2 regions of the Pantoea cypripedii genome follow, and region 1 is predicted to be linked to the other one. Evidence: predicted binding sites of a transcription regulator. Region 1 holds the regulator's gene; the other holds the start of a gene.
The links. Region 1 encodes sigma-54, which starts transcription at its own class of promoters, with help from an activator protein. Its sites were predicted from a motif close to GTTGGCACANNTTTCGCTNT; they were not measured.
Positions count from the first base shown of each region.

Region 2: a site for sigma-54 is predicted at 14,740-14,759, ahead of HA50_RS12050 (branched-chain amino acid ABC transporter substrate-binding protein). Genes of this name have one in related genera too.

Region 1 is NZ_MLJI01000001.1:533,525-549,777, reverse strand. Features, by position in the region: gene mlaD (outer membrane lipid asymmetry maintenance protein MlaD) at 1-367, opposite strand, end outside; gene mlaE (lipid asymmetry maintenance ABC transporter permease subunit MlaE) at 372-1,154, opposite strand; gene mlaF (phospholipid ABC transporter ATP-binding protein MlaF) at 1,159-1,974, opposite strand; gene HA50_RS02455 (calcium/sodium antiporter) at 2,201-3,181, shown strand; gene kdsD (arabinose-5-phosphate isomerase KdsD) at 3,199-4,179, shown strand; gene kdsC (3-deoxy-manno-octulosonate-8-phosphatase KdsC) at 4,193-4,759, shown strand; gene lptC (LPS export ABC transporter periplasmic protein LptC) at 4,756-5,334, shown strand; gene lptA (lipopolysaccharide ABC transporter substrate-binding protein LptA) at 5,303-5,857, shown strand; gene lptB (LPS export ABC transporter ATP-binding protein) at 5,863-6,588, shown strand; gene rpoN (RNA polymerase factor sigma-54) at 6,637-8,070, shown strand; gene hpf (ribosome hibernation promoting factor) at 8,092-8,379, shown strand; gene ptsN (PTS IIA-like nitrogen regulatory protein PtsN) at 8,553-9,035, shown strand; gene rapZ (RNase adapter RapZ) at 9,088-9,942, shown strand; gene npr (PTS phosphocarrier protein NPr) at 9,939-10,211, shown strand; gene mtgA (monofunctional biosynthetic peptidoglycan transglycosylase) at 10,217-10,939, opposite strand; gene arcB (aerobic respiration two-component sensor histidine kinase ArcB) at 11,826-14,171, opposite strand; gene HA50_RS31985 (hypothetical protein) at 14,200-14,328, shown strand; gene HA50_RS02385 (glutamate synthase-related protein) at 15,079-16,253, shown strand, end outside.
Region 2 is NZ_MLJI01000001.1:2,604,531-2,620,783, reverse strand. Features, by position in the region: gene HA50_RS12115 (ATP-binding protein) at 1-1,001, opposite strand, end outside; gene HA50_RS12110 (sugar ABC transporter ATP-binding protein) at 1,146-2,651, shown strand; gene HA50_RS12105 (ABC transporter permease subunit) at 2,662-3,645, shown strand; gene HA50_RS12100 (ABC transporter substrate-binding protein) at 3,759-4,697, shown strand; gene HA50_RS12095 (D-lyxose/D-mannose isomerase) at 4,757-5,440, shown strand; gene HA50_RS12090 (ketose 1,6-bisphosphate aldolase) at 5,453-6,313, shown strand; gene HA50_RS12085 (carbohydrate kinase family protein) at 6,315-7,367, shown strand; gene HA50_RS12080 (response regulator) at 7,304-8,050, opposite strand; gene HA50_RS12075 (NCS2 family permease) at 8,482-9,780, shown strand; gene HA50_RS12070 (helix-turn-helix domain-containing protein) at 10,170-10,427, opposite strand; gene HA50_RS31065 (hypothetical protein) at 10,545-10,811, opposite strand; gene HA50_RS31390 (hypothetical protein) at 10,901-11,062, shown strand; gene HA50_RS12065 (SDR family oxidoreductase) at 11,127-11,849, opposite strand; gene HA50_RS12060 (isopenicillin N synthase family dioxygenase) at 11,846-12,853, opposite strand; gene HA50_RS12055 (AMP nucleosidase) at 13,079-14,533, opposite strand; gene HA50_RS12050 (branched-chain amino acid ABC transporter substrate-binding protein) at 14,871-15,986, shown strand; gene HA50_RS12045 (ABC transporter permease subunit) at 16,069-16,253, shown strand, end outside.

The sequences.
Region 1 (16,253 bases):
CCGGGTCGTCGAAGCCAAGATTAAGCGCCAGGAACTGTTCACCCAGTAATCCCTGGGTACGGATCGCCAGTGAGCTGGTATCCGGTATTTTGTTGGCGTATTGGTCGCTGATGTCCATGGTGACGCGCGGCGACAGGGTTTTGTCATCCAGCGAAATATCGGTCACACGGCCAATCACCACGCCGCCAATCTTAACCGGTGAGCTCACTTTCAGGCCGCCGATGTTATCGAAGGTGGCATACAGCTTCCATGTGGGTTCAGTCCCCAGCGATTTCAGGTCAGCAACACGCAGGCTGAGAAACAGCAGTGCCAGCAGTGCCAGCAGCATGAAGACGCCTACCCAAATTTCGTTTTTCTTGCTTTGCATTGCATCATTTCCCAAACATCAGTGCTGTCAGCACAAAATCCAAACCGAGTACCGCCAGTGAAGCATGTACCACGGTACGCGTCGTTGCCCGGCTGATCCCCTCCGACGTGGGGATAGCATCATAACCGTTGAACAGCGCAATCCATGTCACCGTAATGGCGAAAACCGCGCTTTTGATAATGCAGTTGATGATATCAGTACGGAAATCCACCGCGTTCTGCATCGCTGACCAGAAGAAGCCGGGATCGATACCTTTCCAGCTGACCCCAACCAGCGCGCCACCGGCAATCCCCACTGCGGTAAAAATCAGCGCCAGCAGCGGCATACTGATAAAACCGGCCCAGAAACGTGGTGATACCACACGTCGCAAGGGGTCAACCGCCATCATTTCCATGCTGGAAAGCTGCTCGGTGGCTTTCATCAGGCCAATTTCTGCGGTCAGCGCCGAACCGGCACGCCCGGCGAACAACAAAGCGGTAACCACCGGACCGAGTTCGCGCAGCAGCGACAACGCCACCAACATGCCGAGACTGGTTTCCGCGCTGTAGGTGGTCAGGACCAGATAGCCCTGCAACCCAAGCACCATGCCGATAAACAGCCCGGAGACCATAATGATCAGCAGGGACATTACGCCCACGCTGTAGAGTTGCTTGATCAGCAACGGTGCATGTTTGCGAAACGCCGGTTTTCCCACCAGCGCATGAAACAGCATCATCCCTGCCCGGCCAAATGCCGCACAGGTGTTAATCCCCTGACGTCCAAGTGACGCCAGCGCCTTTAACAACATCAGCTTAGGTTCTCCCTGCGTGGGTCAAATCGGCCAGATAATCCCCGGCCGGAAAGCGGAACGGCACCGGACCGTCCGCGTGCCCTTCAATAAACTGACGCACGCGTGGATCGGGATTGCTCCGCAATTCAGGCGCGCTTCCCTGAGCAATAATTTTTTGCCCGGCAACAATATAGGCATGATCGGCAATGCTCAAGACCTCTGGCACATCGTGCGAAACCACGATGCAGGTCACCCCCAGCGCGTGGTTCAGCTCGTCGATCAATTTTACCAGTACTCCCATGGTGATCGGATCCTGGCCGACAAAGGGTTCGTCGAACATGATCAGATCCGGTTCCAGCGCGATCGCACGCGCCAGTGCTGCACGGCGCGCCATCCCGCCGGAGAGTTCCGCCGGTTTGAGCTGCGCAGCACCACGCAACCCTACCGCTTCCAGCTTCATCATCACCGTGCTGTGCAATAGCGCTGGCGGAAGTTGCGTATGTTCCCGTAGCGGCCAGGCCACGTTATCAAAGACGCTGAGATCGGTAAAAAGTGCGCCGGACTGGAATAACATGCTCATTTTTTTACGCACTTCATACAATCTGCGGCGTGAAAGTGAGGGAATGTTTTCGTCACGGAACCAGATTTCACCTTTATCTGGCTGGAGCTGGCCGCCAATCAGGCGCAACAGCGTGGTTTTCCCAATGCCAGATGGCCCCATAATGGCGGTCACTTTACCTTCGGGCACCGTTAATGAAATGTCGTCGAAGATGGTGCGATCTCCGCGCGAAAAGCTCACGCCACGAACCTCAACCAGATTCGTTTGCTGCTGGATCATCTTTACCTCTTAATGGGGATCGGGCGTTCTCGTATCCCGGGATGGTAGCCTGTAAGTCCACGTTGCACGAGAGTTTTACAGAAACTTACCCACCTGGTTTGGCGAAAATAGCCTTAAAATTTACTTTTGCCTCTCAGACAGTCAAAATCAGCGCCTGTTTCAATGCGCTAAAGTTGATACCCGTCGGGCAAGGCGTGCCGACACATCTGGCCATCAAGGATTTTTCATGTTCGTAGCCACTGCCCTGCTGTTCATTGGATTGATTTTACTGGCTTACGGCGCTGACCGATTAGTATTCAGTGCCGCAATCCTCAGTCGATCCTTCGGCATACCCCCCTTAATCATCGGTATGACCGTGGTCAGCATCGGCACTTCGCTCCCTGAATTGATCGTTTCTTTTTCAGCGGCACAGCACGGACAGATGGATTTAGCCGTCGGCACCGCGCTGGGTTCGAACATCACCAATATTTTGTTAATCCTCGGCGGAGCGGCCCTGCTGCATCCGTTAACCGTCCATTCCAATCTGATTCGCCGCGAACTCCCGCTCATGCTGCTGGTCTCATTACTGAGCGGTATTATGTTGTTTGATAATTATCTCAGTCGCCTTGATGGCGTAGCCTTGCTGCTGATTGCGCTGGGTTATCTGCTGGTGGCGATCCGCATCGCACGCCGGGCCGAGCGTGAAAATAACGACACCTTGACGCGCGAACAATTGGCGGAGCTGCCGCGTGACGAGAGCGGCAACACCGTGGCCTTCCTGTGGCTCGCCGTTGCACTGCTGATCCTGCCAATGTCGACCCGCATGGTGATCGATAACGCGACCGTATTTGCCGATTACTTCGGCGTAAGCGAACTGGTGATGGGGTTGACGTTAATCGCCGTAGGCACCAGCCTGCCGGAACTGGCTACCGTCATCGCTGGCGCGATGAAAGGCGAGGACGATATCGCCATCGGCAACCTGATCGGTGCCAATATTTTTAATCTGGCCATTGTTCTGGGCCTGCCCGCGTTGATTCATCCGGGCAGCATTGATCCCCATGCTTTTGCCCGTGATTACTGGGTGATGTTGGGTGTCAGCGTGCTGTTCGCCCTGTTGTGCCTGCAACGCCGACGCCGAATTGGCCGGGCGGCAGGTGCCTTATTGTTAGCAGGATTTATCGTGTGGGTGTGCTGGCTGTGGCTTAGCCCCATGTTTATCACAGGTTAATAAAGGACAGACTGAGTATGTCACATCAGCAACCGGATTTTGACTTTCAACAGGCAGGCAGAGCGGTGCTGCGTATTGAGCGTGAAGGCCTGGAACAACTCGATCAATATATCAATGACGACTTCTCACGCGCCTGCAAAATGATTTTTGCCTGCCGGGGTAAAGTGGTGGTGATGGGGATGGGCAAGTCAGGGCATATTGGCAAAAAGATCGCCGCGACCTTCGCCAGCACCGGCACCCCCGCCTTCTTTGTGCATCCTGCAGAAGCCAGCCACGGTGATCTGGGGATGGTCAGTACCAACGATGTGGTGATTGCCATTTCGAACAGCGGTGAGTCAAACGAAATCCTCGCGCTGGTACCGGTGCTGAAACGCCAGAAAGTTCAGCTGATTTGCATCACCAGCCGTGCCGATAGCGCAATGGGCCGGGCCGCCGATGTCCATCTATGCGTGAAAGTGCCGCAGGAAGCCTGCCCACTCGGTCTGGCCCCCACCACCAGCACCACCGCCACGCTGGTGATGGGGGATGCGCTGGCGGTGGCGCTGCTGGAAGCGCGCGGCTTTACCCAGGAAGATTTTGCATTGTCCCATCCAGGTGGCGCATTGGGGCGTAAACTGTTACTGCATGTCAGTGACATCATGCACAGTGGCGACGAGATCCCTCATGTCACGCGTGATGCCTCATTGCGTGATGCTTTGCTGGAAATTACGCGGAAAAATCTCGGTCTGACGGTGATCGTCGATGATCTGATGAAAATTGAAGGTATCTTCACCGACGGTGACTTACGCCGGGTGTTTGATATGGGTATCGATTTCCAGTCAGCCCGCATTCAGGATGTGATGACCCGAGGGGGTATCCGCGTACGCCCCAACCTGCTGGCGGTGGATGCCCTTAACCTGATGCAAAACAAAAACATCACTGCATTGCTGGTGGCCGATGACGATCGCCTGCTCGGTGTGGTACATATGCATGACATGCTGCGCGCCGGTGTGGTCTGAACAGGAAAAGAACATGAGTGTTGAAACACCCGCAGTGGAAACCTGCTATGGTCCGGTGAGCGCAGAGGTGATGGCGCGTGCAGCGCAAATCCGCCTGCTGATTTGTGACGTTGATGGTGTGATGTCAGATGGCCTGATTTACATGGGCAACAGCGGCGAAGAATTGAAAGCCTTTAACGTACGCGATGGATATGGCATTCGTTGCCTGCTGACCTCAGGCATCGAAGTGGCTATTATTACCGGCCGCAATGCCAGACTGATGGAAGATCGCTGCAAAACCCTCGGCATTACGCATCTTTACCAGGGACAATCGGATAAGCTTTTGGCCTGGCGCGAACTCCTGGATAAACTGTCATTATCTGCCGAACAGGTTGCGTATATCGGTGATGACCTGATCGACTGGCCGGTCATGGCGCGAGTCGGTCTCAGTGTCGCCGTTGCCGATGCGCACCCGATTCTGCTGCCGCGCGCGCATTACGTCACCCGCATTGCCGGTGGCCGCGGTGCAGTACGTGAACTTTGCGATCTGATCTTAATGGCGCAGAATAAATTTGAGGATGCCAAAGGGCAATCAGTATGAGTAAAAGCAGGCGTTGGATAACGCTGATTCTGGCCTTAATCGCTCTGGTGCTGATCGGCTGGAATCTTACCAACCAGGATGAGAGCAAAACACCGGTTGCCACCAACGATCAGGAGCCGACCTATACCAGCTCGACTTCTCACACCGTGGTATACAATCCCGATGGTGCGCTGGCCTATAAGCTGATTTCGGATAAAGTTACCTACTTTGATGCCGATCAACTGAGCTGGTTCGAAAATCCGGTGATGACCACCTATGACGTGAACAAAATTCCAACCTGGTCTGTTCGTTCGGATAAGGCAAAGCTCACCAAAGATCGTATGCTTTATCTATACGGCCACGTTGAAGTAAACACCCTGACGCAGGATTCCGAGTTACAGCGCATCAAAACGGATAATGCGGTAGTCAATCTGGTTACCCAGGATGTCACTTCAGACGATCAGGTCACCCTTTATGGCCGCAGTTTTAACTCTACTGGCATGAAGATGCGCGGCAACTTACGGACAAAAAATGCCGAGTTGATTGAAAAGGTCAAATCCTCCTATGAAATCCAAAATGAACAAAAACAGCCTTAAGTTACTGTTGGTCAGCGCTCTGTTAGCCACCAGTCTGCCCGCTCTGGCATTAACAGGAGACTCGGACAAACCCGTCAATATCGTTTCAGAAAACCAGGCGCTGGATCTGCAAGGCAATGTCGCCACCTTCACCGGCAATGTGATCGTGACCCAGGGATCGATCAAAATCACCGCAGACAAAGTGGTGGTGACGCGTCCGGGCGGCGATAGCAAAAAAACCATCGTTGATGCATGGGGCAACCCCGCCACTTTCTATCAAATGCAGGACAGCGGTAAGCCGGTACAAGGCCATGCTGCCAAGCTGCACTACGAACTGGCCAATGACTTTGTTGAGCTGACCGGTAACGCTTACATTGAGCAGCTGGATAGCAATATCAAAGGTGATCGCATCACCTATCTGGTGAAAGAACAGAAAATGCAGGCCTTCAGTCAGGGCCAGAGCAAACGCGTGACCACCGTACTGGTGCCGTCGCAGTTGCAGGACAAAAACGGTTCATCCCAGAGCCAAAAGAAGAGTAACTAATTTCTATGGCCACACTGATCGCTGAAAACCTGGCGAAAGCCTATAAAGGCCGCCGCGTGGTAGAAGACGTTAGCCTGCAGGTGAAATCCGGCGAAATCGTCGGCCTGCTGGGTCCCAACGGGGCCGGTAAAACCACCACCTTCTACATGGTGGTGGGTATTGTGCCGCGTGATGCCGGTCGCATCATCATTGATGATGAAGACATCAGTCTCCTGCCACTGCATGCGCGCGCGCGCCGTGGCATTGGTTATCTGCCGCAGGAAGCATCGATTTTCCGTCGCCTGAGCGTTTACGACAACCTGATGGCGGTATTGCAGGTTCGTGATGATCTTAGCGAAGAACAGCGCCAGGACCGTGCCAATGAATTAATGGAAGAGTTCCACATTGAGCATCTGCGTGACAGCATGGGTCAGGCACTTTCCGGTGGTGAACGCCGCCGCGTGGAGATTGCCCGTGCGCTGGCCGCCAACCCTAAATTCATCCTTTTGGATGAACCATTTGCGGGTGTCGACCCCATTTCCGTTATTGATATCAAGAAGATCATTGAGCATCTGCGCGATAGCGGACTAGGCGTGTTGATCACCGACCACAACGTGCGCGAAACCCTTGCCGTTTGTGAACGCGCTTACATCGTCAGCCAGGGGCATTTGATTGCCCACGGCACCCCCGATGAAATACTTGCAGATGAGCAGGTTAAGCGTGTTTATTTGGGCGAAGAGTTCAGACTCTGATAAGGTGTCGTAACCTCCGACGTTTGCTTAGGAAATTCAATCCGGATTATGAAGCAAGGTTTGCAACTCAGGCTCAGCCAACAGCTGGCGATGACACCCCAGTTGCAGCAAGCAATCCGCTTGCTGCAACTCTCTACGCTTGAACTCCAGCAGGAATTACAACTGGCGCTGGAAAGCAATCCATTGCTTGAACAATCAGATCTCCATGAAGAAGTAGACACACGCGAATATCAGGAGAGCGAAGCGCTCGACACGCGCGAGGCACTTGAACAGAAGGATATGCCGGAAGAGTTGCCGCTCGACGCCACCTGGGATGAGATCTACACCGCCGGTACGCCTTCAGGCACCGGGACCGATTATCAGGATGATGAATTGCCGGTGTACCAGGGAGAGACGACGCAGTCATTGCAGGACTACCTGATGTGGCAGGTCGAACTGACGCCCTTCACCGATACTGACCGTGCCATTGCGACCTCGATTGTGGATGCGATTGACGATACCGGCTACCTCACCGTGACGTTGCAGGATATCTGCGACAGTATTGGCGATGAGGAGCTGACGCTAGACGAAGTGGAGGCGGTACTGAAACGCGTGCAGCGTTTCGACCCGGTCGGTGTCGGTGCACGCGATTTACGTGATTGTTTGCTGGTCCAGCTTTCACAATATGCCAGCGATATACCGATGCTGGCCGAAGCGCGCCTCATCGTTAGCGAACATCTCGACCTGCTGGCCAATCATGATTTTCGCAGTCTGATGCGTGTCACGCGTCTGAAAGAAGATGTGCTGAAAGACGCCATGCTGCTGATTCAATCGCTCGATCCGCGTCCGGGCCAGTCGGTGAATACCAGCGAACCGGAATATGTCATTCCTGATGTGCTGGTACGCAAAACTGGCACGCGCTGGACGGTTGAACTGAATGCTGACAGCGTGCCGCGTCTGAAAATCAACCAGCATTATGCTGCGATGGGCGGAGCTGCGCGTAACGACAGCGATAGCCAGTTTATCCGCAGCAACTTACAGGAAGCCCGATGGCTGATTAAGAGCCTGGAGAGCCGTAACGACACGCTGCTGAAAGTGACACGTTGTATTGTCGAGCAGCAGCAGGCGTTCTTTGAGCAGGGCGAGGAGTATATGCGCCCCATGGTGCTGGCGGATATCGCCTCAGCCGTGGATATGCATGAATCCACCATTTCGCGCGTCACCACGCAGAAGTATTTACATAGCCCGCGTGGCATCTTTGAACTGAAATATTTTTTCTCCAGCCATGTGAACACCGAAGGCGGTGGCGAAGCCTCTTCCACGGCGATACGTGCGCTGGTGAAAAAATTGATCTCTGCGGAAAACCCCGCAAAACCCTTGAGCGACAGCAAACTGACCTCCATGTTATCTGAACAGGGCATCATGGTGGCCCGCCGTACGGTTGCTAAGTATCGCGAGTCTTTGTCCATCCCGCCCTCGAACCAGCGTAAACAGCTGGTTTGAATGTATTGAGAAGGAAGACCTATGCAGATAAACCTTACCGGACTGAATGTAGAGATTACCGAACCGCTGCGCGAATTTGTAAATAGCAAATTTGCCAAACTGGAACACTATTTTGATCGTATCAATCAGGTCTATATTGTTCTGAAAGTGGAGAAGGTAACGCAGATTGCTGATGCAACCTTGCATGTGAACGGCGGGGAGTTGCACGCGACATCGGAAGCGGAAGATATGTACGCGGCCATTGACGGATTGATCGACAAGCTTTCCCGTCAGTTGACTAAACATAAAGACAAACTGAAAAAACACTAACCTTCACGCTTGCAGAGTGCCGACCGGTTCGGCACTCAGAGCACAGAATGGGGCGGGCTGACCGCCCCGTTTTGTCATCTGCGCAAGCGCCAACAGGAGAGCCTGCATTTTCCCCGTTAACGGGTTAAAGTGGGTGATCCTCGCGGCTATGTGAACTCGCAAGTGAAACGATGATGAACAACGATCTGACACTGGAATTGAGCTCGGTCCTCACGCTGGACTGCACCCGCAGCGGCGTACACTGCCAGAGTAAAAAACGTGCGCTGGAAATTATCAGCGAGCTGGCAGCTAAGCAGCTCAATCTGCCTCACCAGACGCTTTTCGAAGCAATCCTCACCCGTGAACGCATGGGCAGTACCGGTATTGGCAATGGCATTGCTATTCCGCATGGCAAGCTGGAGGAAGACACCCTGCGCGCCGTAGGTGTGTTTATCAGCCTCGATCAGCCGATCGCTTTTGACGCGGTCGACAATCAGCCAGTAGACCTGCTGTTTGCGCTGCTGGTGCCAGCGGACCAGTGCAAAACCCATCTGCATACGCTATCGCTGGTGGCAAAACGCCTGGCAGATAAAACCGTCTGTCGTCGTCTGCGCGCGGCGCAGAGCGATGAAGAACTCTATGCCATTATCACAGAAGCGCAGGACGACCATCCTTAAGCGACAGACACTTTTACCGGCCAGGGTGCCGGTTTAAAACGGGAGAAATGTGATGGTGCTGATGATCGTTAGCGGTCGGTCAGGCTCAGGAAAATCAGTCGCGTTACGTGCGCTTGAGGACATGGGGTTTTACTGTGTCGATAACCTGCCAGTGGTGCTGTTGCCCGAACTGGCAAATACGTTAACCGAACGCAATATCTCGGCCGCCGTCAGTATTGACGTGCGGAACATGCCTGAATCGCCGGAGATTTTTGAAACTGCCCTCAATAATCTGCCAGAGTCCTTTGCGCCGCAGCTTTTGTTTCTCGACGCCGATCGCAACACGCTGATTCGTCGCTACAGCGATACCCGCCGCCTGCATCCGCTTTCCAGTAAAAACCTGTCACTGGAGAGCGCCATTGATGAGGAGAGCGATCTGCTGGAGCCGCTGCGCTCACGCGCCGATCTGATTATCGATACCTCAGAGATGTCAGTGCATGAGCTGGCAGAAATGCTGCGTACCCGTCTGCTCGGTAAACGCGAACGTGAACTGACCATGGTGTTTGAATCCTTTGGCTTCAAACATGGCATTCCAATCGATGCCGATTATGTCTTTGATGTGCGTTTTCTGCCTAACCCGCACTGGGATCCGAAACTGCGTCCGATGACCGGCCTCGATCGTCCAGTGGCGGCGTTTCTCGATCGACATACCGAAGTACATAACTTTATCTACCAGACGCGCAGCTACCTTGAGTTGTGGCTACCGATGCTGGAAACCAATAACCGCAGTTATCTCACCGTCGCCATTGGTTGTACCGGGGGTAAGCACCGTTCGGTGTACATTGCTGAACAGCTGGCCGATTACTTCCGCTCACGTGGTAAAAATGTGCAGTCCCGTCATCGCACCCTGGAAAAACGCAAATCATGACCGTGAAGCAGACCGTTGAGATTCGTAACAAGCTGGGGATGCATGCCCGCCCGGCCATGAAACTGTTTGAGCTGGTGCAGAGTTTCGACGCTGAAGTACTACTACGCAATGAAGCCGGAACGGAAGCCGAAGCCAGCAGCGTCATCGCGCTGCTGATGCTGGACTCCGCCAAAGGGGGCCATATTGAGATCGAAGCCAGCGGACCGGAAGAGACTCAGGCACTGGCTGCGGTGATCGAGTTATTTGAAGCGGGTTTCGACGAAGATTAATCGCCTCAGTGCAACTTGTAGCGATTCAGGAAACCTTCCCCACCCAGCTGGCGCATCTGCCTCATGATCCATTGCTGGCGCTGACGAATATAGCCTGAAGGCGCATCGGCGCGGAAACGGATCGGATTCGGCAGTACCGCCGCCAGCAGGGCCGCTTCCGACATCGTCAGACGGCTGGCGGGTTTGTGGAAATAACGTTGCGACGCCTCCTCCACACCGAATACCCCATTGCCCAATTCCGCGATATTCAGATAGACCGTCAGAATCCGGCGCTTGGTCCATACGGTTTCAATACCCACCGTTAGCCCGGCTTCCAGACCTTTTCGCACCCAGCTACGTCCATCCCACAGGAACAGATTTTTTGCGGTCTGCTGTGAAAGCGTTGACGCACCGCGCATGCGTTCATCCCCTTCGTTATCGAGCACCGACTGGATCGCTTGCACATCAAATCCCCAGTGGACCGGGAATTTCTGGTCTTCAGAAGCAATCACCGCCAGCGCCATCCACGGGGAGATCTGATCCATACTGACCCAATCGGAATGCGCCACGTAATCAAAATTGCCGCTCAACCAGGCCCCGACCTGTCGTTGCACCATCACCGCGGAGAAAGGTACCGGCAAAAAAGAAAACAACAAAATTGCCGCCAGCCAAATACCCAACCAGGCGAGCAGGAATTTTGCCATTATCACTTTAATACGTTGCCGAAGTTTCCCTTTATTCTTACTCATCAAATTTACTCTTACCTGTTCCCTGTATTAATCAATCACTCCGGTCACGATAACACTCAGCGACACCCGGGTGCTAAAAATTACTCAGTGACCAGTTGATTAAACAAACAAAGTCATTACCTGCGCAACCATCGTTCCTTTAATAGAGCCAAATACATCAATCACTTCCGCTATTAAGGAATCGGTTCCATGTTCAAACTCTCATCGGAAGAGTTCGTTATGGACAATTAACCGAATGTGATACGAGTCACATCAAATGATTCACCATACTTAACATTAGGCCTTCTCAGCGTTTGACCATGTTCATTGATTAACGAAAGCATTATGAAAAAAATGTGTAATTTCGCAGCAGATACTCTGTGACTTCCACCATTTGTGGTAAAGCATTTTGTATGACATTTGGTTTACATACATGGCTAAAACCATAAACCGGAACTTTCTGTCGACGGTTTCCAAAACGTTTTGGATAACCCAACCACTCCTTCCATATTCGTACCATTTTTCAGTTGGTTAACCTGAAAAAAAGCAAAATTTTTGCTACCAGCTGACTTTCGCTGCGCTTGTCGGGTTTTTCTGCCACTTCAGCACGTTAAGACCACAGCAAAAATAGAACATTTGGTCAAAAATAACACAATGAGGCAAAGAAATTGATTCCTTGCTTGACTGTGTCATCAAATTAATGTTTTCTGTATTTAAACGCTGCTCAACATCACACAATTTAATGAATCTTGTCACAACTGATGACGAATTTGCTAAGGTGTTTTGGAAGCGTTAACCAATACCACGCTGTTGCTCAGGATAGACCTCAAATAATAGCAGCAGCGACAATTTCCCTGGTGTTGGCGCAGTATTCGCGCACCCCAGTTTCGACTGGGGTCATTTTTTTCTAAGGTTTGTTACTTTCCCGCGCAGCTACCCACTCACGTAATACGTTAACGTCGTGTCGCCATTCCTGTTTTAACTCATCAATCCATTCCTGAACATTATCCCACCATGCAGGCAACTCCGGTGACTGAATTTGTTTCGCCAGCTTTTGCAGATGCAACAGACCAACGGACCCCGCCGCACCTTTGATTTTGTGCCCTTCTTCCGCAATACCTTTCTGGTCACGCGCCATCATGTTTGAATCCAGCACATCCAGATAACCCGGCATCATCTTTTCAAACATGGTCAGACTCTGGGTGATCAATCCCGGCCCCACCAGCTCGATATATTGCTCCAGCATCGGCACATCAAGCAGCGCACGGGTTTTCTCCTCGGCCTGAGGGGCTGCCACCGGCGTATCCGCTTCAGGTTGATAATCCCAGAACTTCTTAATCATCGCCGTCAGCGCAGGTACCGCCAGCGGTTTGCTCAGCACCTCATCCATGCCCGCATCCAGATACTCTTTTTTGTCTTTCAGCACGTTGGCGGTCAGCGCCACCAGCGGTGGCAATATCTCACCCGCATGGCGCTGATGAATCGCGCGTGACACATCAAGACCTGTCATGTCCGGCAGCTGAATATCCAGCAGCACCAGATCGAACTCCTCGGGATCGAACATCTCCAGTGCTGCGGTACCGGTCATCGCCACTTCAACGCTGCAACCCAGTTTCTCCAGCACCGAACGTGCCACGATCACGTTCAGCTCAATATCCTCCACCAACAGGACATGCAGCGCAGGCAGCGGCATGCTGTCGTCAAGGTTGTCATCCTCAACCTCTTCAGCGACGCGTGGAGCCTTGATCTCAACAATGAAGCAGGAACCCTGCCCCTGCACGCTACGCACGCTGATATCGCCGCCCATCGCCTGTGCCAGGCGGCGTGACACCGCCAGCCCAATGCCGGTACCCGTTGCCGGTTTGCCACCATGCTGGTCTTTCACCTGATAATACATGGCGAAGATTTTGTCCTGTTCCTCCTGCGGGATACCCATGCCGGAGTCTTCCACCTCAAAACGCAGGGTTTCATCCTGACGATAAGCAACACGCACCACGATTTCGCCCTGCTGGGTGAACTTCACCGCATTGCCAATCAGGTTCCACAGGATCTGTCGCAGGCGCGTGCCATCGGCACAGATTTTGTGTGGCAGCGGCAGTTCAGGTGACATCACAAACTTCAGCCCTTTCGGCTGCGCCAGCAGGCCGGAGAGATTTTCCAGATCGGACAGGAAACCGGTGAAATCGAGCGGCTGGTTATCCAGCTGCACTTTACGCCGCTCAATCTTGTCCACCTCGATCACATCATTAAAGATGTTGCCGAGGGTGATGGCGGACACATGGATGGTTTTCAGGTATTTAAGCTGCTCCTGATTCAGATCGGTATCCAGCAGAATGCGGCTCAGCCCGACAATCCCGTTCAGCGGGGTACGCAACTCGTGGCTGATGGTGGAAATAAAGGTGGTCTTTTCACGGCTGGCATTCTCCAGCGCGTCCTGGTAGCGCTTACGCTCGGTAATATCGCGGCCAAAGCCCATCAGGCCACTGCGCTTCCCGACGCGATCGTAATAAGGGACTTTACGGATTTCGAAGCAGGCTTTGCGCCCATCGGGATATTGCAGCCACTGTTCGTAAGTCAGCGACACATTATGGCGAAACACCTTCTCATCGGTTTCCAGCACCTTGGTGGCGGCATCTTCATCATAAATGTCACGCGGCGTCAGACCAATCAGCTGCTTTTCACTCAATCCGGTGAGCAGCTCCATCGCGCGGTTACAGCCAGAGAATTGCTTATCGATATTGCGGTAAAACACCAAATCCGGCGAAGCATCAAGAAAAGAGCGCAGGAAGGAGGATTGCTGCTCAAGTTCGATTTGTGCCTGCTCACGGCGCGCCATTTCTTCGCGCAGCTTATCCATCACCTGTTCACGCGCCTGCTCGGCTTTAATACGGTCGGCGATTTCCTGGTTGAGCTGAGTAATGGTTTCTTTCATCTGCTGATTCAGCTCAAGATCGCGCGTGCGCATCTCTTCCAGCTTATCCACCAGCCGTGAGAGGCGCTGGCGCGACTCTTCCAGTTGATCAACCACCACCGAGAGAAAGTAAACCGCCCAGGGGGTAATCAGCAGACCAAAGAATACCGAACGCACCACATCAATGCTCTCGACATGGCCACGCAACACCATAGTGACGGCCATCTGTACCACCATCGCCAGCACCACCAGTGCTGAGGCCAGCAGCAGCGAAAACCGCACCAGTCCCAGTTTGACCATCAAATCAACGTAGTATTGCGCTAAAAGACGAATCTGTTTCATTACCCACTCCCTGAACGAAATCTGGCTCATGATAGCGCAATTATTGGGGATACGCGCTGACTGGCCGCGCCGTATCGCTGTTGTTATGCCCCGTAATGGTGCATTGCAGCGCGATTTCGCCGACGTTACGGTGTTTATGCGTAAAGCGCTTGACTAATTCTGCCAACTGAATAATCTGGAGGGCCGCGCTTTTGCGGCCCATTTCTCAGCACGCCGTGCTAATCAGTACCCTGGCAGCCATATTGTCCAATGGTTGCTGTTCCTTTTTGCATATCCATTCAACTTAAGCGATGTTTTAAGCACGCTCAGCATGATTAATTTTACTAATGACACCCCCCATCCTGATTCAAATATGACGCCATAAGAAAAACAGATACATCCTGTGCACGAAGTGTCCTTAACAGCATTTTATGCTGAAAACACCACCAGCCCCAGCATGGTGCAGAGATTTGGAGGCTGCACCACAGTGAGACGGCTCACACTTCTTGCGGGATTGCCAACCGGTACATCGACAACTTTTTTCTTAAATAGACTATTAAAATCATATCGTTAACCAACAAAAAAGCATATTACCCTCAATAAAGCTGGCTATTTGACCTGAGTTCGCTTTCCCGATAAGTTGGAAGTCCGCTGGATGCTTTCCTGTCGGGCCAGTGTCTCGGCATATCTATGCAGCAAGAAGACTCCCTCTAGATGCAAGTTATCTCCAGTTAAGAGACCCGGATTTAAGAGCAACTCATCAAGGACGTCCATACTAGGTCTTGAGAGGAATTGCTCGGTGTTGCGACGCCCGCTCATTGCCGGGCGGGGTAGAAATTGATACAGCGCCTGTGAGCTGACTCAGCAGTGCTCTGTGCTTGAAATAATGCAGGTAATGTCAAAGCAGTTTGTTTAAGGAGAACCCTCAATGTCCACTCAAAAACCTTATCCCTATGGCTTGTATGATCCAACAGCGGGCAGTGATAGCTGTGGTGTAGGTTTCATTACCCGTAAGGACGGCGAGCAGACTCATGAGATCCTGCAAATGGCGCACAGCGCACTATGCACAGTGCCGCACCGTGGCGGGATGTCGGCAGAAGGCGTGGGTGATGGTGCTGGCGTAAACGTCGACCTTTCTCTGCACTTCTTCCGTAAAGTCACTGGTCAGCCGCTGGAAGCCGGCCGTTTTGGCGTGGGTAACTTCTTTGTTCCTAAAGATGGCGAACTGCGCGCCAATGCCGAACGTCTGGTGGAAGAAACCCTGGCAGCCTATAACTTCCCGGTGCTGGTAAAACGCGACATGCCGCTGGACGGCAGCGTAACGCGCCCGGCTGCCCTGCAATTCCAGTTGCCGATTGTGCAGTGGGTGTTTGCTGCCCCGCAGGACATCGCCAGCCAGAACGAATTTGAGCAACGCATCTATCGTGCGCTGCTGGACATTGAAGCTCAGGCCTTTACTGAAAGCGAATTCGGCGGTCTCTACCCGCTGTCGCTTTCCTCGCGCACCCAGGTGTTTAAAGCGCGCCTGAACTCCAATGAAGTCATTCCGTATTTTAAAGATTTAACCGACCCGGACCACCATGTTCGTGGTCTGTTTTTCCATACCCGTTTCTCGACCAACACCGATCCGCACACCACCATGGCGCAGCCGTTCCGCCTGATGGCCCATAACGGTGAACTGAACACTGACCGTAAAAACCGCATCGCCGAATCCGCACTGGCGCTGGCGCGTGGCAAAAAGATCGTTCGTCCGAACGGCCAGTCAGACAGCTCACGTCTGGACCAGAGCATCCACAGCCGCCTGATGGAAGACAATCTTGACCTGATCAACGCCGTGGTTTCCATGATGCCGCCAGCCTGGGAGAACGACACCTCGCTCTCAACCGAAGTGCGCGCCATGCTGGAATATTTCTCCCTGTATGAAGAGAAGAACGATGGCCCGGCAGCGTTGATCTTTGGTAACGGCGAAGTGATTGGCGCGCGTCTGGACCGTCTCGGTCTGCGCCCACTGCGTTCCGTCGAGACCGCAGAATATATCGGTGCCATGTCGGAAGCAGGCCAGATTGCCTTCCCGCCGGAAAGCGTCCTGCGCCGCGGTCGCAT
Region 2 (16,253 bases), 2.1 Mb from region 1:
ACACTTTTCTCCCCCTGCGCCAGCAACGTCATGGCGTGGGCGATGGCCGTCAGGCTGGAACCCAGGTTGCGATAAATGTAGTAACCGGCATACCCGGTGATCAGCAGCGCCAGCAACATAAACAGGCCGATAAAGCCGATGATGGAGTCCAGCTCCTGATGGGTGGCCTGGCTGCGGGTATCCGTTTGCTGCGCCACCAGCTGCACGTAATGGGTGATGTCATCGTTGAGCATCGCCACCAGCGCTTTGATGCGATAGGTGGCGTAGGCAATGGCGATATCGCTCTGATCCAGCTCGGTGGCAACCGGCAGCAGCGCACGTTCGGTGCTGACCAGTTGCTGCACTTTATCCGCCAGTACCCCCTGCGTTGGCAGCGCTGACCACGCATCAAATAGCGTATTCAGCTGGCGCACTGCCGCCTGCGGCATCGTGGACTGAATGGCGACGGTAAGCAGGCGGGTGGTTTGCTGGCGCAGGTCGGGGGAAAAGGGCTGCTGCACTGCCAGGCTATCGATATGGTTGAGCAGCAACTGAGCCTGCCACAGGCCGCTCAGCATCAGGTTGCGTTGCAGATGGCGCTCATGGCCCTTGAGCAGCAGCTGATTGATGCTTTGCTCCAGCATCTGGCTGCGTTCACGGATACGTTGCAGCAAGGCCGGTTGCAGCAACGCCAGCGGTGCACGCGCCAGTTGATTCAGCGAGTGCTGCAACGCCTGCTGGGTTTGTTGCAGGCGCGCCGATTCACTTTGGTACTCCAGCGCGCCCACCACCTGGGAAAGTCGCACTGCGGCGGTTGCCACGTTGGCGGTGTCGCGTGCCAGCGCCAGGCTGCCACTCATATCGGCGAGGGTTTGCGCCTGCGCCTGTTCCTGAATGTGACCGGCGTGGCGAAATCCACTAATCGCCACCAGACCCACCGCCAGGGTGACGCACACCACCAGCAGATTAAACAGCAGCAGGCGACCGCGCGCGCCTACCTGCCAGTGCAGACTTCGACTCATGCTGCGTCCTCCAACCGGCCTTTATTTGCGCGAGTATAGAAGTCGCCAGGCGGTGCTTTATGACAAATATGAATGGCGGCTGACATTTTCCATTTATCTGTCATTGCTTAACTCGCTGCACGATTTGCCAGCAGGAGCGAACCGATGGCGGCCACACCGATTCTGGAAATGCGGGAAATTACCCGGCGCTTTGGCAGTTTCTACGCGCTGAAAGGGGTGGATCTGACAGTCTGGCCCGGCGAGGTGCATGCGCTGATGGGGGAAAACGGCGCGGGCAAAAGCACGCTGATGAAAATTCTGGCCGGGGCATACACCGCCAGCAGCGGGGAAATCCTGATTGATGGTCAACCCTATGTCATTAAAGGACCGAAAGACGCGCTGGCGGCAGGCATCACCCTGATTTATCAGGAGATCAATCTGGCCCCCAATCTGACGGTGGCGGAAAACATCTTTCTCGGTAGCGAAATCACCCGCGTGGGCCTGGTCAAACGTCGCCAGATGGCGGAAGAGGCGCAGCAGGTGATCGATCGCCTCGGCGCGCAGTTCAGCGCCACCGATCTGGTCAGCCGTCTCAGCATTGCCGAGCAGCAGCAGGTGGAAATCGCCCGCGCGCTGCATCGCAACAGCCGCATCCTGGTGATGGATGAACCCACCGCCGCGCTCTCCAACCGCGAAACCGAGCAATTGTTTGCCTTGATCAAACGTCTGCGCAGCGCGGGGATGGCGATTATCTATATCAGCCACCGCATGGCGGAGGTGTATGAACTCTCTGACCGCGTCAGCGTGCTGCGTGATGGTCAGTATGTCGGCAGTCTGACGCGTGATCAACTCAACGCCAGCGAACTGGTGCGCATGATGGTCGGGCGTCCGCTCAGCGATCTGTTTAACAAAGATCGCACCATTCCTTTCGGTGAAATTCGCCTTGCAGTTAACCACCTGACAGACGGCAAAAAGGTCCATCCCAGCAGCCTGGCGGTGCGCGCCGGAGAGATTGTCGGGCTGGCGGGCCTGGTGGGGGCCGGGCGCAGCGAACTGGCGCAGCTGATTTTTGGCGTGCACAAGCCGAGTAGCGGCGATGTGTGGATTGATGGTGAGAAAGTGAAAATTCACTCCCCGCGCGAAGCCATCGCCCACGGCATTGGCTTTCTTACCGAGAACCGTAAAGAGCAGGGGTTATTTCTCGAACTGGCCGCCCAGGAAAATATTGTGATGGCGACGCTGGAACGTGACGCCAGCTATGGCCTGCTCAATCGGCGCAAAGGCCAGAAGATCGCCAGTGAGGCGATCCAGACCCTCAACATTCGTGTTCCCCATGCCCAGGTGCGCGCCGGAGGCTTGTCCGGTGGCAATCAGCAGAAGTTGCTGGTGTCGCGCTGGGTGGCGATTGCCCCGCGCATTCTGATCCTCGATGAACCCACGCGCGGCGTGGATGTCGGTGCCAAAAGTGAAATCTACCGCATGATGAGCCAGCTGGCGCAGCAGGGCGTGGCGATTCTGATGATCTCCAGTGAACTGCCGGAAGTGGTGGGGATGAGCGACCGGGTATACGTGATGCGCGCAGGCACCATTGCCGGTGAACTGAGCGGTGAACAGATTAGCCAGGAAAACATTATGACACTGGCCACCGGCGCACAGCCGGTCGAGCCTTGAGGAGACGCGGATGACCAGTGAAACCACCCGTATGAAAAACCCGACGCTGAAACGCGCGCTGATGGCGGATCTGTTGCAGACCGTCGGCATCCTGCCGATTTTGATTTTGATCGTCGCGGTGTTTGGCTTTGTCGCACCTAACTTTTTTACCGAAGCCAACTTGCTGAACATCACTCGTCAGGCGTCGATCAACATCGTGCTGGCGGCGGGCATGACCTTTGTCATCCTCACCGGCGGCATTGATTTGTCGGTCGGTTCGATGCTCGGCACCACGGCGGTGGTGGCGATGGTGGTCTCGCTCGACCCGGCGTTTGCCAGCCTGACCATCCCGGCGGCGCTGGGAGCAGGACTCATCATGGGGCTGTTCAATGGCCTGCTGGTGGCCTGGGCCGGATTGCCGCCGTTTATCGTTACCCTCGGCACCTACACCGCCTTGCGTGGCGCGGCTTATCTGCTGGCAGACGGCACCACGGTGATTAACTCCGACATCAACTTTGAGTGGATAGGCAATGGCTATATCGGGCCGATTCCGTGGCTGATTGTCATTGCCTTTGCGGTGATTGCCTTGTGCTGGTTCATTCTGCGCCGCACCACGCTGGGGGTTCATATCTACGCGGTGGGCGGCAATATGCAGGCGGCACGTCTCACCGGCATTAAGGTCGGGGCGGTGCTGGCGTTCGTTTATGCCGTCAGTGGCCTGCTGTCCGGGCTGGGCGGGTTGATGAGCGCCTCGCGGCTGTACAGCGCCAACGGCAACCTCGGGGTGGGTTACGAGCTGGACGCGATTGCTGCTGTGATTCTCGGTGGCACCAGCTTTGTCGGCGGTATCGGCACCATCACCGGCACGCTGATTGGTGCGTTGATTATCGCCACGCTGAACAACGGCATGACGCTGATGGGGGTGTCGTACTTCTGGCAGCTGGTGATTAAGGGTGGGGTGATCATTATTGCCGTGTTGATCGACAAGTACCGTACCCGGCATCACGTGGGTTGAAAGAGAAAAAAACGCGCGATAAATCGCGCCGCTACGGGATGGCGCACGATTTTGTAGCGGCGCGATTTATCGCGCAACGCAATACCAACAAAAAAAGCAGGAGAACATCGACTATGCGTTTTAATCCGATTATCACCGGACTGCTGGCGGCCACGCTTCTCAGCGCACCGCTGGTCCAGGCCAAAGAGTTAAAAGCCATTGGTGTCACCGTCGGCGATCTCGCCAACCCGTTCTTCGTGCAGATCACCAAAGGGGCGGCACTGGAAGCACGCAAGCTGGCGGGAGATGACGTGAAGGTGACGCTGGTCTCCAGCGGATACGATCTCGGCCAGCAGGTGGCGCAAATCGACAACTTTATCGCCGCCAAAGTGGACATGATCATCCTCAACGCCGCTGACTCGAAAGGGATCGCGCCTGCCGTCAAACGCGCCCGCGATGCCGGGATCGTGGTGGTGGCGGTGGACGTGGCTGCCGAAGGTGCCGATGCCACCATCACCTCCGATAACACCGCCGCAGGGGCAATGGCCTGTAAATACATCTCTGACCGCCTGAAAGACAAAGGCAATGTGGTAATCATCAACGGACCGCCGGTTTCAGCGGTGCAGAACCGTGTGGAAGGCTGCATGAACGAGTTCAAAACCCACCCGGATATCAAGATCCTGTCCTCCAACCAGAACGCCAAAGGCAGCCGCGAAGGTGGGCTGGAGGTGATGACCGGCCTGCTGTCGGCTAACCCGAAAATTGATGCGGTGTTCGCCATTAACGATCCTACCGCCATCGGCGCGGATTTAGCGGCTAAACAGGCGCAGCGCCATGAATTCTTTATTGTTGGCGTCGATGGCAGCCCGGACGGTGAAGAGGCGCTGAAACGTAAAGGTTCGCTGTTTGTCGCCACCCCGGCGCAGGACCCACAGGTAATGGCGGCGAAAGCGGTGGAGATCGGTTACGACATCCTGCAAGGCAAACCTGCGCCGGATAAGCCGGTGCTGATCCCGGTGTCGATGATCGACCGCAACAACGTTAGCAGCTACAAAGGCTGGACGGTGAAATAACCGACGCGGGCGGTGCGCATGCGGGCCGCCCCCACTTTCCACTGACCGGAGACGCAGTGATGCAACGTTCGGAAGTGAATACCATTCTGCAACTCACCCGTGAATTCTTTATGCGCCAGGATGTCCATCTGCCCAGCTGGGCTGATTATGGCCTGAGCCAGTGGCGTGCGCTGGATAAGCCGGCGGCCGACGAGCTGCTGGCGCTGCACCTCGGCTGGGATGTCACCAGCTTTGGCGCACAGGATTTCTTTCAGACCGGTTTAACCCTGTTCACCCTGCGTAACGGTTCGCGCGGCGGCAAGCCGTGGGCGAAACCCTACGCGGAAAAGATCATGCATGTGCGGGAAGGGCAGGTGACGCCGATGCATTACCACCCGCAAAAGATGGAAGACATTATCAATCGTGGCGGCGGCAACCTGATTGTCACGCTGCACAATCGTGATGGCGACCGGCTGGCCAACACAGCGGTGAATGTCACCCTTGATGGCATTCGTCAGACCCATGCCGCCGGATCACAACTGCGCCTGTCGCCGGGGGAGAGCGTCACCCTGGTGCCGGGTATCTGGCACAGCTTCTGGGGCGAAGAGGGTTACGGTGACGTGCTGGTAGGGGAGGTTTCCATGCCGAACGATGACGAGCACGACAACGTCTTTCTCACCCCGCTGGCGCGCTTCAACCCGATTGATGAGGATGAAGACCCGCGCTGGCTGCTGTGTAACGAATATGCCCGCTGGCTGGACTGAAGGAGCAACGATATGGCACTGATCTCACTGGCGCAGGGCCTGGCTCATGCGCAACAAAACGGTTATGCCCTCGGCGCGTTTAACGTGCTCGATACCCACTTTCTGCGCGCCTTGTTCCACGCGGCAGAGCAGCAGCGTTCACCGTTTATCATCAATATCGCCGAGGTGCATTTTAAGTATGTCAGCCTCGATCATCTGATTGCGGCCATCCGCACTGAGGCGGCGTTGCACGATATTCCGGTAGTGCTGAACCTCGATCACGGCCTGCATTTCGAAGCGGTGATGCAGGCGATCCGTCTCGGTTTTACCTCGGTGATGTTTGATGGTTCCACCCTCAGTTATGACGAGAACGTGCGTCAGACCCAGGAAGTGGTGAAGATCTGCCACGCGCTCGGGGTGTCGGTGGAAGCGGAACTCGGCGCGGTCGGCGGGGATGAAGGTGGCGCGTTGTTTGGTGAAGCGGACAGCGACAAATTTACCGATCCCCGATTGGCGGCGGAGTTTGTGCGCAGCACCGGCATTGATTGCCTGGCGGTGGCGATAGGCAATGCGCATGGCAAATACAAAGGCGAACCTAAACTCGATTTCGACCGGCTGGCGGCGATCCGCGATGCGGCACGGGTGCCGCTGGTGCTGCACGGCGGTTCCGGCATCAGCGATGCGGATTTCCGTCACGCTATCAGCCTCGGCATTCATAAAATCAATTTCTACACTGGCATGTCGCAGGCGGCATTGGGGGCGATTGAGAGCCAGATTGCCCAGCGTGAAGCACGTTACGATGCCTTTGCCGAGCTACTGATGGCGGTGGAGCGCGATATCGCCAACGTGGTGGCGCAGCAGATGCGGGTATTTGGCAGCGCCGTGAGAGCCTGAGATGGTGGCACGCAGCGGCATCTTAGCGGCAGGCAGCATGCTGGTGGATCATGTGCAGCGTATCAGCCACTGGCCGGAGCAGGGCTGGCTGGCCGAAATCCACCACAGCGAAAAGTGTAGCGGTGGTGCGGTGCCGAATGTGTTATTCACCCTGGCACGTATGCAGATCAACCTGCCGCTGGCGGCTGTCGGGATGATCGGTGAGGACAGCGACGGCGACTACCTGGTGCAACTGCTGGACCAGCATCATGTTGAGCGACGTTTTGTCCAGCGTACCCGCAGCGTGAATACCGCCATGACTCAGGTGATGACCACGCCCGATGGACAGCGCACGTTCTTCCATGCGCGGGGAGCCAATGCGCAGCTCGATCTGGCGCATTTTTCCGCTGTGAATACCGATCATCGCATCTTCCATCTGGGGTATCTGCTGCTGCTGGATGCCCTCGATGTACCGGATACAACCTGGGGCACGCGCAGCGCACAGTTGCTGGCGCAGATGCAGCAGCGCGGTTATCTGACCTCACTCGATCTGGTGTCGCGTGCCGGGGAGTATCAGGCATTGGTGGTGCCCGCGTTACGCTGGCTCGACTATCTGGTGATTAACGAACTGGAAGCGCAATCGCTCACCGGCATCAGCCTGCGCAGCGAACAGGGACTCGCGCCGCCTGCCAGCTTTGCTGCCGCTGCCCGCTGGCTGGCGCAACAGGGGGTACGGCAGCGCGTGGTGATCCATGCCCCCGAGGGCGCATGGGGGTTGCCGGTGGGTGGCGAAGGGCACTGGCAACCGGCGTGGCAGTTACAACCGGAGGAGATTGTCGGCAGCGTCGGCGCAGGGGATGCTTTCTGCGCCGGGGTGCTGTATGCCAGCCACCAGGGCTGGCCGATGACCGACACCCTAAAGCTGGCGCACACCTGCGCCTGTTTCAATTTGCATGCGGCCAATGCGCTGGACGGCACCCGCCCTTTGAGCGAGATGCAGCGCTGGATGGGTCAGGCGATTTGCGTGACTGGCGCGACCGACGCCGGACGCATCACATCAGCGGAGAAAACATAACCAAGTCCGCGGATGGTGCGAATCAGGCTGGGCTGGTGCGGGTTCATTTCAATCTTGCGCCGCAGCCGCATAATTAACACATCAATGGTGCGATCAAACACATCCAGGGTTTCGCTGTGGGTGAGTTCCAGCAACTGATCGCGCGTCAGCACTTTACGTGCGTGGCACACCAGCGCACGCAACAGCGCATACTCGCCCTGGGTGAGCGGCACGCTTTCACGCTGAGGGTTGAACAACTGGCAACGTGCTTCATCCAGTCGCCAGCCGTTAAATTGCCAGCCATCATCCTGGACGCTGTCCGGTTGCGCCAGCCGTCCGCAACGACGTAACGCGGCGCGGGCGCGCGCCACCACCACGCGTGGATTGAAGGGTTTGGCAATGTAATCGTCCGCGCCCATTTCCAGCCCGACCACCATATCCGCTTCCGATCCCATACCGGTCAGCATGATGACCAGCAACTCGGGCCGCTGTCGTTGCATCTGTTGCAACACCAGCAGCCCATTGGTGTCCGGTAACATCATATCCAGCATCACCAGCGAAATTTCCGGATGCGCGGCCAGTAATGTCAGCGCGTCTTTGCCCTGGTGGCAGCTATAAACGGTAAAAACATGTTCACTCAACACATCGTGCAGCAGTTCGCAGACGGCACGATCGTCATCCACTACCAGAATCGCGGGCTTCATTACGGGCCTCTTTTGTTATGGAAGAGTTAACGGAGAGTGTATACCGACCGCTTTTGCCTGCTGCATCAGGCAACAGAAACGTGAGCGACATCGCCTGACAGAATGCGAAAGCGTGCGTTACCGCAATCTTTTTTCACCCCCCCATTGACCTGTGGGAAAACGATTGCGCACACATGGTGCAATGCACCATAATCGCGCCTCGTTCTGGTTCAGAATAGTCTTAGCCGGTGCTGTGATTGAGAAGGTAAACGATTGCGTCCCGGCATGGCATAGCAATTGCTATGAGGACTGAGGGGAAAGGAGTTTGTATACAAGGCGGATCGATGGCAGAGCATGCAGCCCCGTCTGCTTTTTCCCGAAACAATAACGCGCATGCACACCCCATTGGCAAGAGAACGCACGTCAGTGACGTCTCCCCATCACGAGAGATGATGATGTTAGAAAAACTATTCAAGCTAAAAGCGCACAACACAACGGTCCGCACCGAAGTTATTGCGGGCATAACCACCTTCCTGGCAATGGCCTATATCCTGTTCGTTAACCCAAGCATCCTCGGTGCGACGGGCATGGATAAGGGTGCGGTCTTTGTGGCGACCTGTCTGGCGGCGGCGATTGGCTGCGTCCTGATGGGCCTGATTGCCAACTACCCGATTGCGCTGGCACCGGGTATGGGCCTCAACGCCTTCTTTACTTACACAGTAGTACTGCACATGGGTTACACCTGGCAAATCGCGCTGGGTGCGGTATTCCTCTCTGCCTGTATCTTCTTTGCCTTGTCGGTGTTCAAGATTCGTGAGTGGATTATTGCCAGCATTCCGTTGCCATTGCGCGCCGGGATTGCGGCGGGTATCGGCCTGTTCCTGGCACTGATTGCGCTGGAAGGGGCGGGTATCGTGGTCGATAACCCGGCCACCCTGGTGGGGCTGGGTGACCTGACTAAACCGGGTCCGCTGCTGGCACTGCTGGGCTTTGTTATCATCGTGGTACTGGAAGCGCGTCGCGTGACCGGTGCGGTGCTGATTGGTATTCTGATCGTCACCTTCCTGTCGATGGGCATTGGCCTGACGCCGTTTGGTGGCGTGTTCTCTGCACCGCCGTCAATCGCCCCGACTTTCCTGCATCTGGATATCGCGGGTGCCTTTAACGTCGGCCTGGTGAGCGTGATTTTTGCCTTCCTGTTTGTGGACGTGTTCGACAACACCGGGACTCTGCTGGGTGTGACGAAGCGTGCCGGTCTGGCGGATGAGCAGGGCAACGTGCCGAAAATGGGCCGTGCGCTGATTGCCGACAGTGCGGCAGCACTGTTTGGTTCACTGCTGGGTACCTCGACCACCACCAGTTATGTGGAATCGGCAGCGGGCGTCAGCGCCGGTGGCCGTACTGGTCTGACTGCGATTGTGGTTGCCATTCTGTTCCTGCTCAGCCTGTTCTTCTCGCCGCTGGCGGGCAGTGTACCGGTATTCGCTACCGCTCCGGCGCTGCTGTTTGTTGCCGTACTGATGGCATCCGGCCTGGCAGAGATTGACTGGAAAGACATCACCACCGCAGCCCCGGTCACCGTAACTGCGCTGACCATGCCGCTGACTTACTCCATCGCTAACGGTATTGCGTTTGGTTTTATTACCTGGACGGTAGTGAAGCTGCTGAGCGGTCGTACTAAAGAGGTGAATGCGGCGCTGATTATTATGTCGATCCTGTTTGTGATTAAACTGGGTTGGTTGAGTGCGTAATCGCGTATTGAGGCGGTTTCGTTAGCTACTGAGATAGTTTCGTTCGCCACGGGCACTGGCAAGTTTCAGTTCGCCAGTGCGGCGACCGAGCAAAGGGGACCTGGCCGTCCCCTTTGCATTCCACGGCCCTGCGCCGCCTTCCTCGCCGCTTCGCGGCTTTTTCGCGCGATAAATCGCGCCGCTACACGCCGCCTTTCGCCGCATCCTTGCGGCTCATCCTGGAATCGTTCCTGCGCTCAGCGAGTCCGGATGGCGCTCACCCCACCGCTGTCACAGTTATGCTGATCCTGGGGTTTCGTGTTGCTGCTGGGTGTTAGTGGCGCGATTTATCGCACGGTTCTGGCCGATATCTGGACGTTAATGAGGATGGACATCCCGCTAGTCTCCCGTTAAGATTTTATTTTCTTTGTAAGTAGTGGTTTTCTTTGTTTTTTGTTGCCTCCTGAATACCGACTGGGCCATATTTCACCGGGAGTCAGGCCTAAAGCCTGCGCAATAATTTTTTCTCCCCGTGGCCAGGGTCTCCGCAGAGCATTGTTTAATGTTCCAGCCGCAAGTCCATTTTCCCTTGAAAGTGCAGCAAGAGACTTCTTCTTTTTTCTGACCGCAGCAAGAATATCCTCTATATGCCAGTCTTTAAGACTCATTTTCCCTTTTCGCTCCATTGCCTATTCATCCCTTAAATTGAATATCTCTACGTCACGTGATGATTTATATATGGAGTAATAAATGATGTAAATCAGAAGAAAAAAACCTATGAAAATTCATAGAATGTCTTTTTCGTGATTTATGTAAATATCTTTATTTTCTGCCCATGGCATATCTCCATCATTCAGGCCTATGAGGGATTCCGGTGTGTAACCTGAATAACTACTGAATACTGAGTTTGATGTGATAAATTCATGATTTGAGTTTTTTACCAACATAATGCCAGCATTCCAGTGAATAATAGGGTGATCACAAAACCACTCAAAAAATAACCCTTCGGCTTGAGGTTGCTGAAAAATAACCCTACTATCAGTAGTAGCCATATTGAATGTTCTCGCGCTCATATTTTTTTGATGAAAGGATATTGCTGCCATGCTTTGCATGTGTGCAATTAACAAGGACGATCACTGTTATGAAAAACAAAGAGAAAAAACTCAAAACATTTCATTTGCCACAACAAAAAGGCAAGCTATCCGACTACTGGATTGCTATTTGCGAAGGTGAGGTAGAAGGCGCAGAAACAGAGCAGGAAGCGATAAAAAGGATCCTGAATAAAAGAAAAGATTTACACTGAATGTGTAAGTGTCATCTCATTTACTGACTCTGAATAACTGGCCTTCCAGGAAAAATAAAGAGTGCTAATTTTGTTGTCTTGTCGGCGCGATTTTAAGATCGCGCACACATACTGATTGCGGCAGCTCGTATGAAAATATGATGCTATCAATAACATTTTTGGCAGAAATGACACCGCCTATGCTTTCTTTCCATTCGATATAATCATTTTTCACGAAGTCGTCACTAATATGGCTGATAAGCTCCGTTTCGGCGGCACCCGGAGAGATAGTGATAACCCGGACGTTGTCCGGGGCAACCTCCCAACGAACGCTGTCGGACAAACCGTGGACGGCGAACTTAGTGGCACAATATGCAGCGTGGTATTGATAGGTCTTTTGACCCGCCAGAGAGGAGATATTGATTATTGTTCCTGTTTTCCGTTCGCGCATGGAGGGCAAGACCGCCTGCATACCATTGATGACGCCCTTGATATTGGTATCAATCATTCGATTCCATTCGTCATGATTCTGATATTCTAATTCACTCAGTAACATCACTCCTGCATTATTTATGATGCAATCTACATCGCCAAACTTCTCTTCAGCCTTGCGAATAGCATGAAAGACCTGCTCACGACAGGTAACATCGACTTCAAAACACAGGGAGTTTGCCAGATTCATCGCATGTAGTTTATCGATACGCCGGGCCAGGAGAGCAAGACAATATCCCCGGTTGCTCAGAGCTCTGGCAACTTCAGCGCCAAATCCGGAACTGGCGCCTGTTAACACTACCAGTTTATTTTTCATAGAAAATTGCCCCATTCTGCATAATATTTCTTAGCAACATCCGGATGAGAGCGCAGCCTTCCCTTCATATAATTCAGACCCACATCTCTGAGTAGCGGGTTGTTTGGGTCAGTTTCGATAAATGAGGAATCTGAGGTTAACTCTGCGGGCAATCTGAATACCGGTACGACAGAATCGAGACTGGCACCTAAGAAATAGGCCACAGAAATTCTGTCATTCTCTCCTGCCGGAGCCAGAACCTTATGAACGGTTGCTTTGAGGTATCCGTTAGTGGCTAACTCCAGTAGCTCGCCCAGATTAACCACAAAGGTATTATCAATTGGGGAAACATCAACCCACTTGTTATCGTTAGTCTTAACTTGTAAGCCTTTATTTTCGTCCTGAAGAATTAGCGTAAGAAGGCCAGAATCTTTATGAGCCCCCACACCCTGAGTCTCGGTTATTTTTTTACAGCGTGGATATCTGATGAGTTTGATATGTTCGTTAGGTGTGTCACCGTATATTTTGTCAAAAGAATTTTCTGGCAACCCCAGACCTGATGCAAGGCTTCTGAGTAATCTCAGCGAGATGCTGGTTAATATATTGTTGTAGAAAAGAAGGGTGTTCTTCAACTCAGGCAAGGATGCAGGCCATTGATTAAAACCATGCAGGCCCATCCAGATAGGATCCTTATCCGTTAAGTTATAGGGATTTCGTTCAGCCCCGATATCAAATTGTTCTCGCCAGTCTGCTTTACCGTTGGTTAATTCATTACCAGCTCGGTTATATCCTCTGAAGTGAGGGGAGTTAATCATTGAAACCGAGAGTTTTTCTTCTTCAGATAATAAAAAAAACTTTCGGGTTTGTTCACGAACTTCCGTCAGGAATGATGCTGCGACGCCATGATCGCTAAGATAGAAAAAACCAACATCATGAGCGGCTTCCGTTAACAGGCTGATAAATTTATCTTTATCATTCCGGCTCCCCTCTAACAAAGATAATTTCAATACAGGTATAGCTGCCATGTTAAATCTCTCCGTCGTTAGCCTGGTCAGATGGCAAAACTTTTCTTAGTAAATACCATAATACATCTAACTATACTAAAGCTTAGGTTGCATGATGTGAACGTTGTCGCAAGTTACAGCAACGGACGGGGTTCATTTTGCCCAGGGTAAAGGGGCACAGGGCTTTTTGGCGGAGAAGGCGGAGGGGGGCGGAAATCACCGCTCACAAAGGAGCGGTGACATTATTTACCTGAACGGCGGCTCATTAAAAGTTCGCAATTTGCGTGAATGCAACTTATCCCCCTCGGCGCGCAGCAGCTCCACCGCACAAATCCCAATCTGCAAATGCTCGGAAATCGCTCCCTCGTAGAAACGATTCGCCTGACCAGGCAGTTTGATTTCACCGTGCAGCGGCTTATCCGAAACGCACAGCAGCGTGCCGTAAGGCACCCGGAAACGATAACCCTGGGCGGCGATGGTGGCGCTTTCCATATCCACCGCCACCGCGCGGCTGAGATTAAAGCGCAGCGCAGAAGCGGAATAACGCAGCTCCCAGTTGCGGTCATCGGTGGTCACCACGGTGCCGGTACGCAGGCGTTGTTTGACCTCTTCACCCGGCATGCCGCTCACCGCTTTGGTGGCGTCGTACAGCGCACGTTGCACCTCGGCGATGCTCGGAATCGGGATATCCGGCGGCAGTACGCTGTCCAGCACATGGTCGTCACGCAGATAGGCATGGGCCAGCACGTAATCGCCAATGGTCTGGCTTTCACGCAGGCCGCCACAGTGGCCAATCATCAGCCAGGCGTGCGGACGTACCACCGCCAGATGGTCGCAGATGGTTTTGGCATTGGACGGGCCAACACCAATGTTGACCAGTGTAATGCCACGGCGATTGGGTGAGGTCAGGTGCCAGGCGGGCATCTGATGCTTCTTCCACGCCAGATCCGACATCATCGCTTCCGGATCCTGGGTGTCTTTGGTGATCACCACATCACCGGCGCAGGCGAGGCTATCGTAGGAGGTGCTGGGATCCTGCACCTGCTCAATCGCCCAGCGGACAAACTCATCAACGTAGCGTGTGTAATTGGTAAACAACACAAATGGCTGGAAGTGCTCCACACCGGTGCCGGTGTAATGACGCAGACGCGCCAATGAGAAGTCGGTACGTAATGCATCAAAGTGTGACAGCGGGAACAGCGCGTCAGCGTTGAACAGGCCATCGGCGGTTTCATCGCCAATCTGCGACAGTTCGGTGGTGGGGAAATGGCGGGCAATGCTGGCGCTCATCGAGCGGTCCAGAGACAAATCGGAACCGTCAATCACATAAGGGTAAGGAATTTCCTGCTGCGATGGCCCGACTTCAATCACCACCTCGTACTCTTTCTCAATCATCAGCAATTGCTCACTGAGATAGTGACGCAATAACGCCGGGCGCGTGATGGTGGTGCTGTAGCTGCCGGTATGCGTAAAGCGACCCCAGGCACGGGTACGATTACGTTGCGGCCCATCGCCAGCCCAGGTAATACGCAGCTCCGGGTAGACAAATAACCCCTGCTGACGCGCTGCCTCATCAGGTAGCCGCCCGTGTTCGGTAAAGTCACGAATGGCGTTGCGTAACGCGTCTACCGCGTTGCTGTACAGCCGCTCAAGTTCATCCAGCGCCTGCTGGCTGCTGATGCCGTTCCGTTGTGTATTCATAAGTTCTCCCGCATCAATTTTGGGTCGATTTGGCTATAGCATAGCGGGTAAACCCCTCAGCACCATGAAGAATCTGTGATCAACCGCATTCTGCACCAACAGAGTGCTGGTGCGTCTTAAAACGCTGGCTATGGTTAAGATCAGCAGACGCGTTCCCTCCCGCTTTGGCGCGATGCCGGTGCAAAAACTTGTCACCAATGCTTACCTTTGGCGAGCTTTTTGCTTGATTGTTAACCGTGGCCCTGCTGGTCACACACTGCACATCGTTAAGTTTCAGAAATTGATTTCTCCCAGGCCGTGGTATGGCTCCGTTCCTGACCCGTTGAGGATTGAAAGCATGTCTTTGAAATTCATAAAATTACCATTGAAGGTTGTGATTGCAGGTTGCCTGAGCGCGGCGTTTTATGCCCAGGCGGATATTAAGATTGGGGTGGCCGGTCCGTTCTCAGGCCCCAACGCCACTTACGGCGCACAGTACTGGAAGGGTGCCACTCAGGCAGCTGAAGACATCAACGCTGCCGGAGGGGTGAATGGTGAAAAAATTGTGCTGGTGCAGGGGGACGACGCCTGCGAACCGAAACAGGCCGTGGCCGTCGCCAATCGCCTGGTAGACCAGGACAAGGTATTGGCAGTGGTGGGGCACTTCTGTTCCTCTTCCACTATGCCCGCTTCCGAAGTGTATGACGATGCCGGTGTACTGGCGATTACCCCCGGCTCGACTAACCCGCAAATCACCGAACGCGGCATGAAAACCATGTTCCGTATGTGTGGCCGCGACGATCAGCAGGGGGCGATTGCTGCTGACTACATCATCGATAAGCTGAAAGCCAAACGCGTGGCGGTGATCCACGACAAAGACACCTACGGCCAGGGGCTGGCCGATGCCACCAAGGCTGCACTGGAAAAGCGCGGAGTCAACGAGGTGTTGTATGAAGGTCTGTCGCGCGGCGAGAAAGATTTTAACGCGCTGGTGACCAAAATCGCCTCAGTCAAACCGGATGTGGTGTACTTCGGTGGCTGCCACCCGGAAGCCGGTCCGCTGGTACGTCAAATGCGTGAACAGGGCGTGACGGCTGCCTTCTTCTCCGGTGACTGTATCGTGACTGAAGATATGGTGACCGCAGCGGGCGGCCCGCAATACACCAAAGGCGTTTATATGACATTTGGTCAGGACCCGCGTCAGATTCCTGACGGCAAAGCGGTGATCGCCAAATTCCGCGCCGGTGGTTTTGAGCCGGAAGGCTATACCCTGTATGCCTACGCTTCAGTACAGGCACTGGCTGCCGCTTACAAAGCCGCAGGTAAAGATAACGCCAAAGCCAGTGAGTGGCTGAAGGCCAATAGCGTTGATACCGTGATGGGCAAAAAAGCCTGGGATGGTAAAGGCGATCTGAAAGTCTCGGATTACGTGGTTTATCAGTGGGACGATAAAGGCAAATATCACCAGCTGTAAGCTGACACGCGGCCCCGCGTGTTGCGGGGCCATTCGCGATTGGGCGCGAGGTTTGCGCTCCCTTTAAGCACGGGACTTGCATATGGAAGCCTTCTTTCTCCAGCAGCTGGTGAACGGCCTGACACTGGGCGCGGTTTACGGGCTGATCGCCATTGGCTACACCATGGTTTACGGCATCATTGGCATGATCAACTTCGCCCACGGCGAGGTGTATATGGTCTCTGCCTATCTTTGTGCCATCGGGCTGGGGCTGCTCAGCTTTTTTGG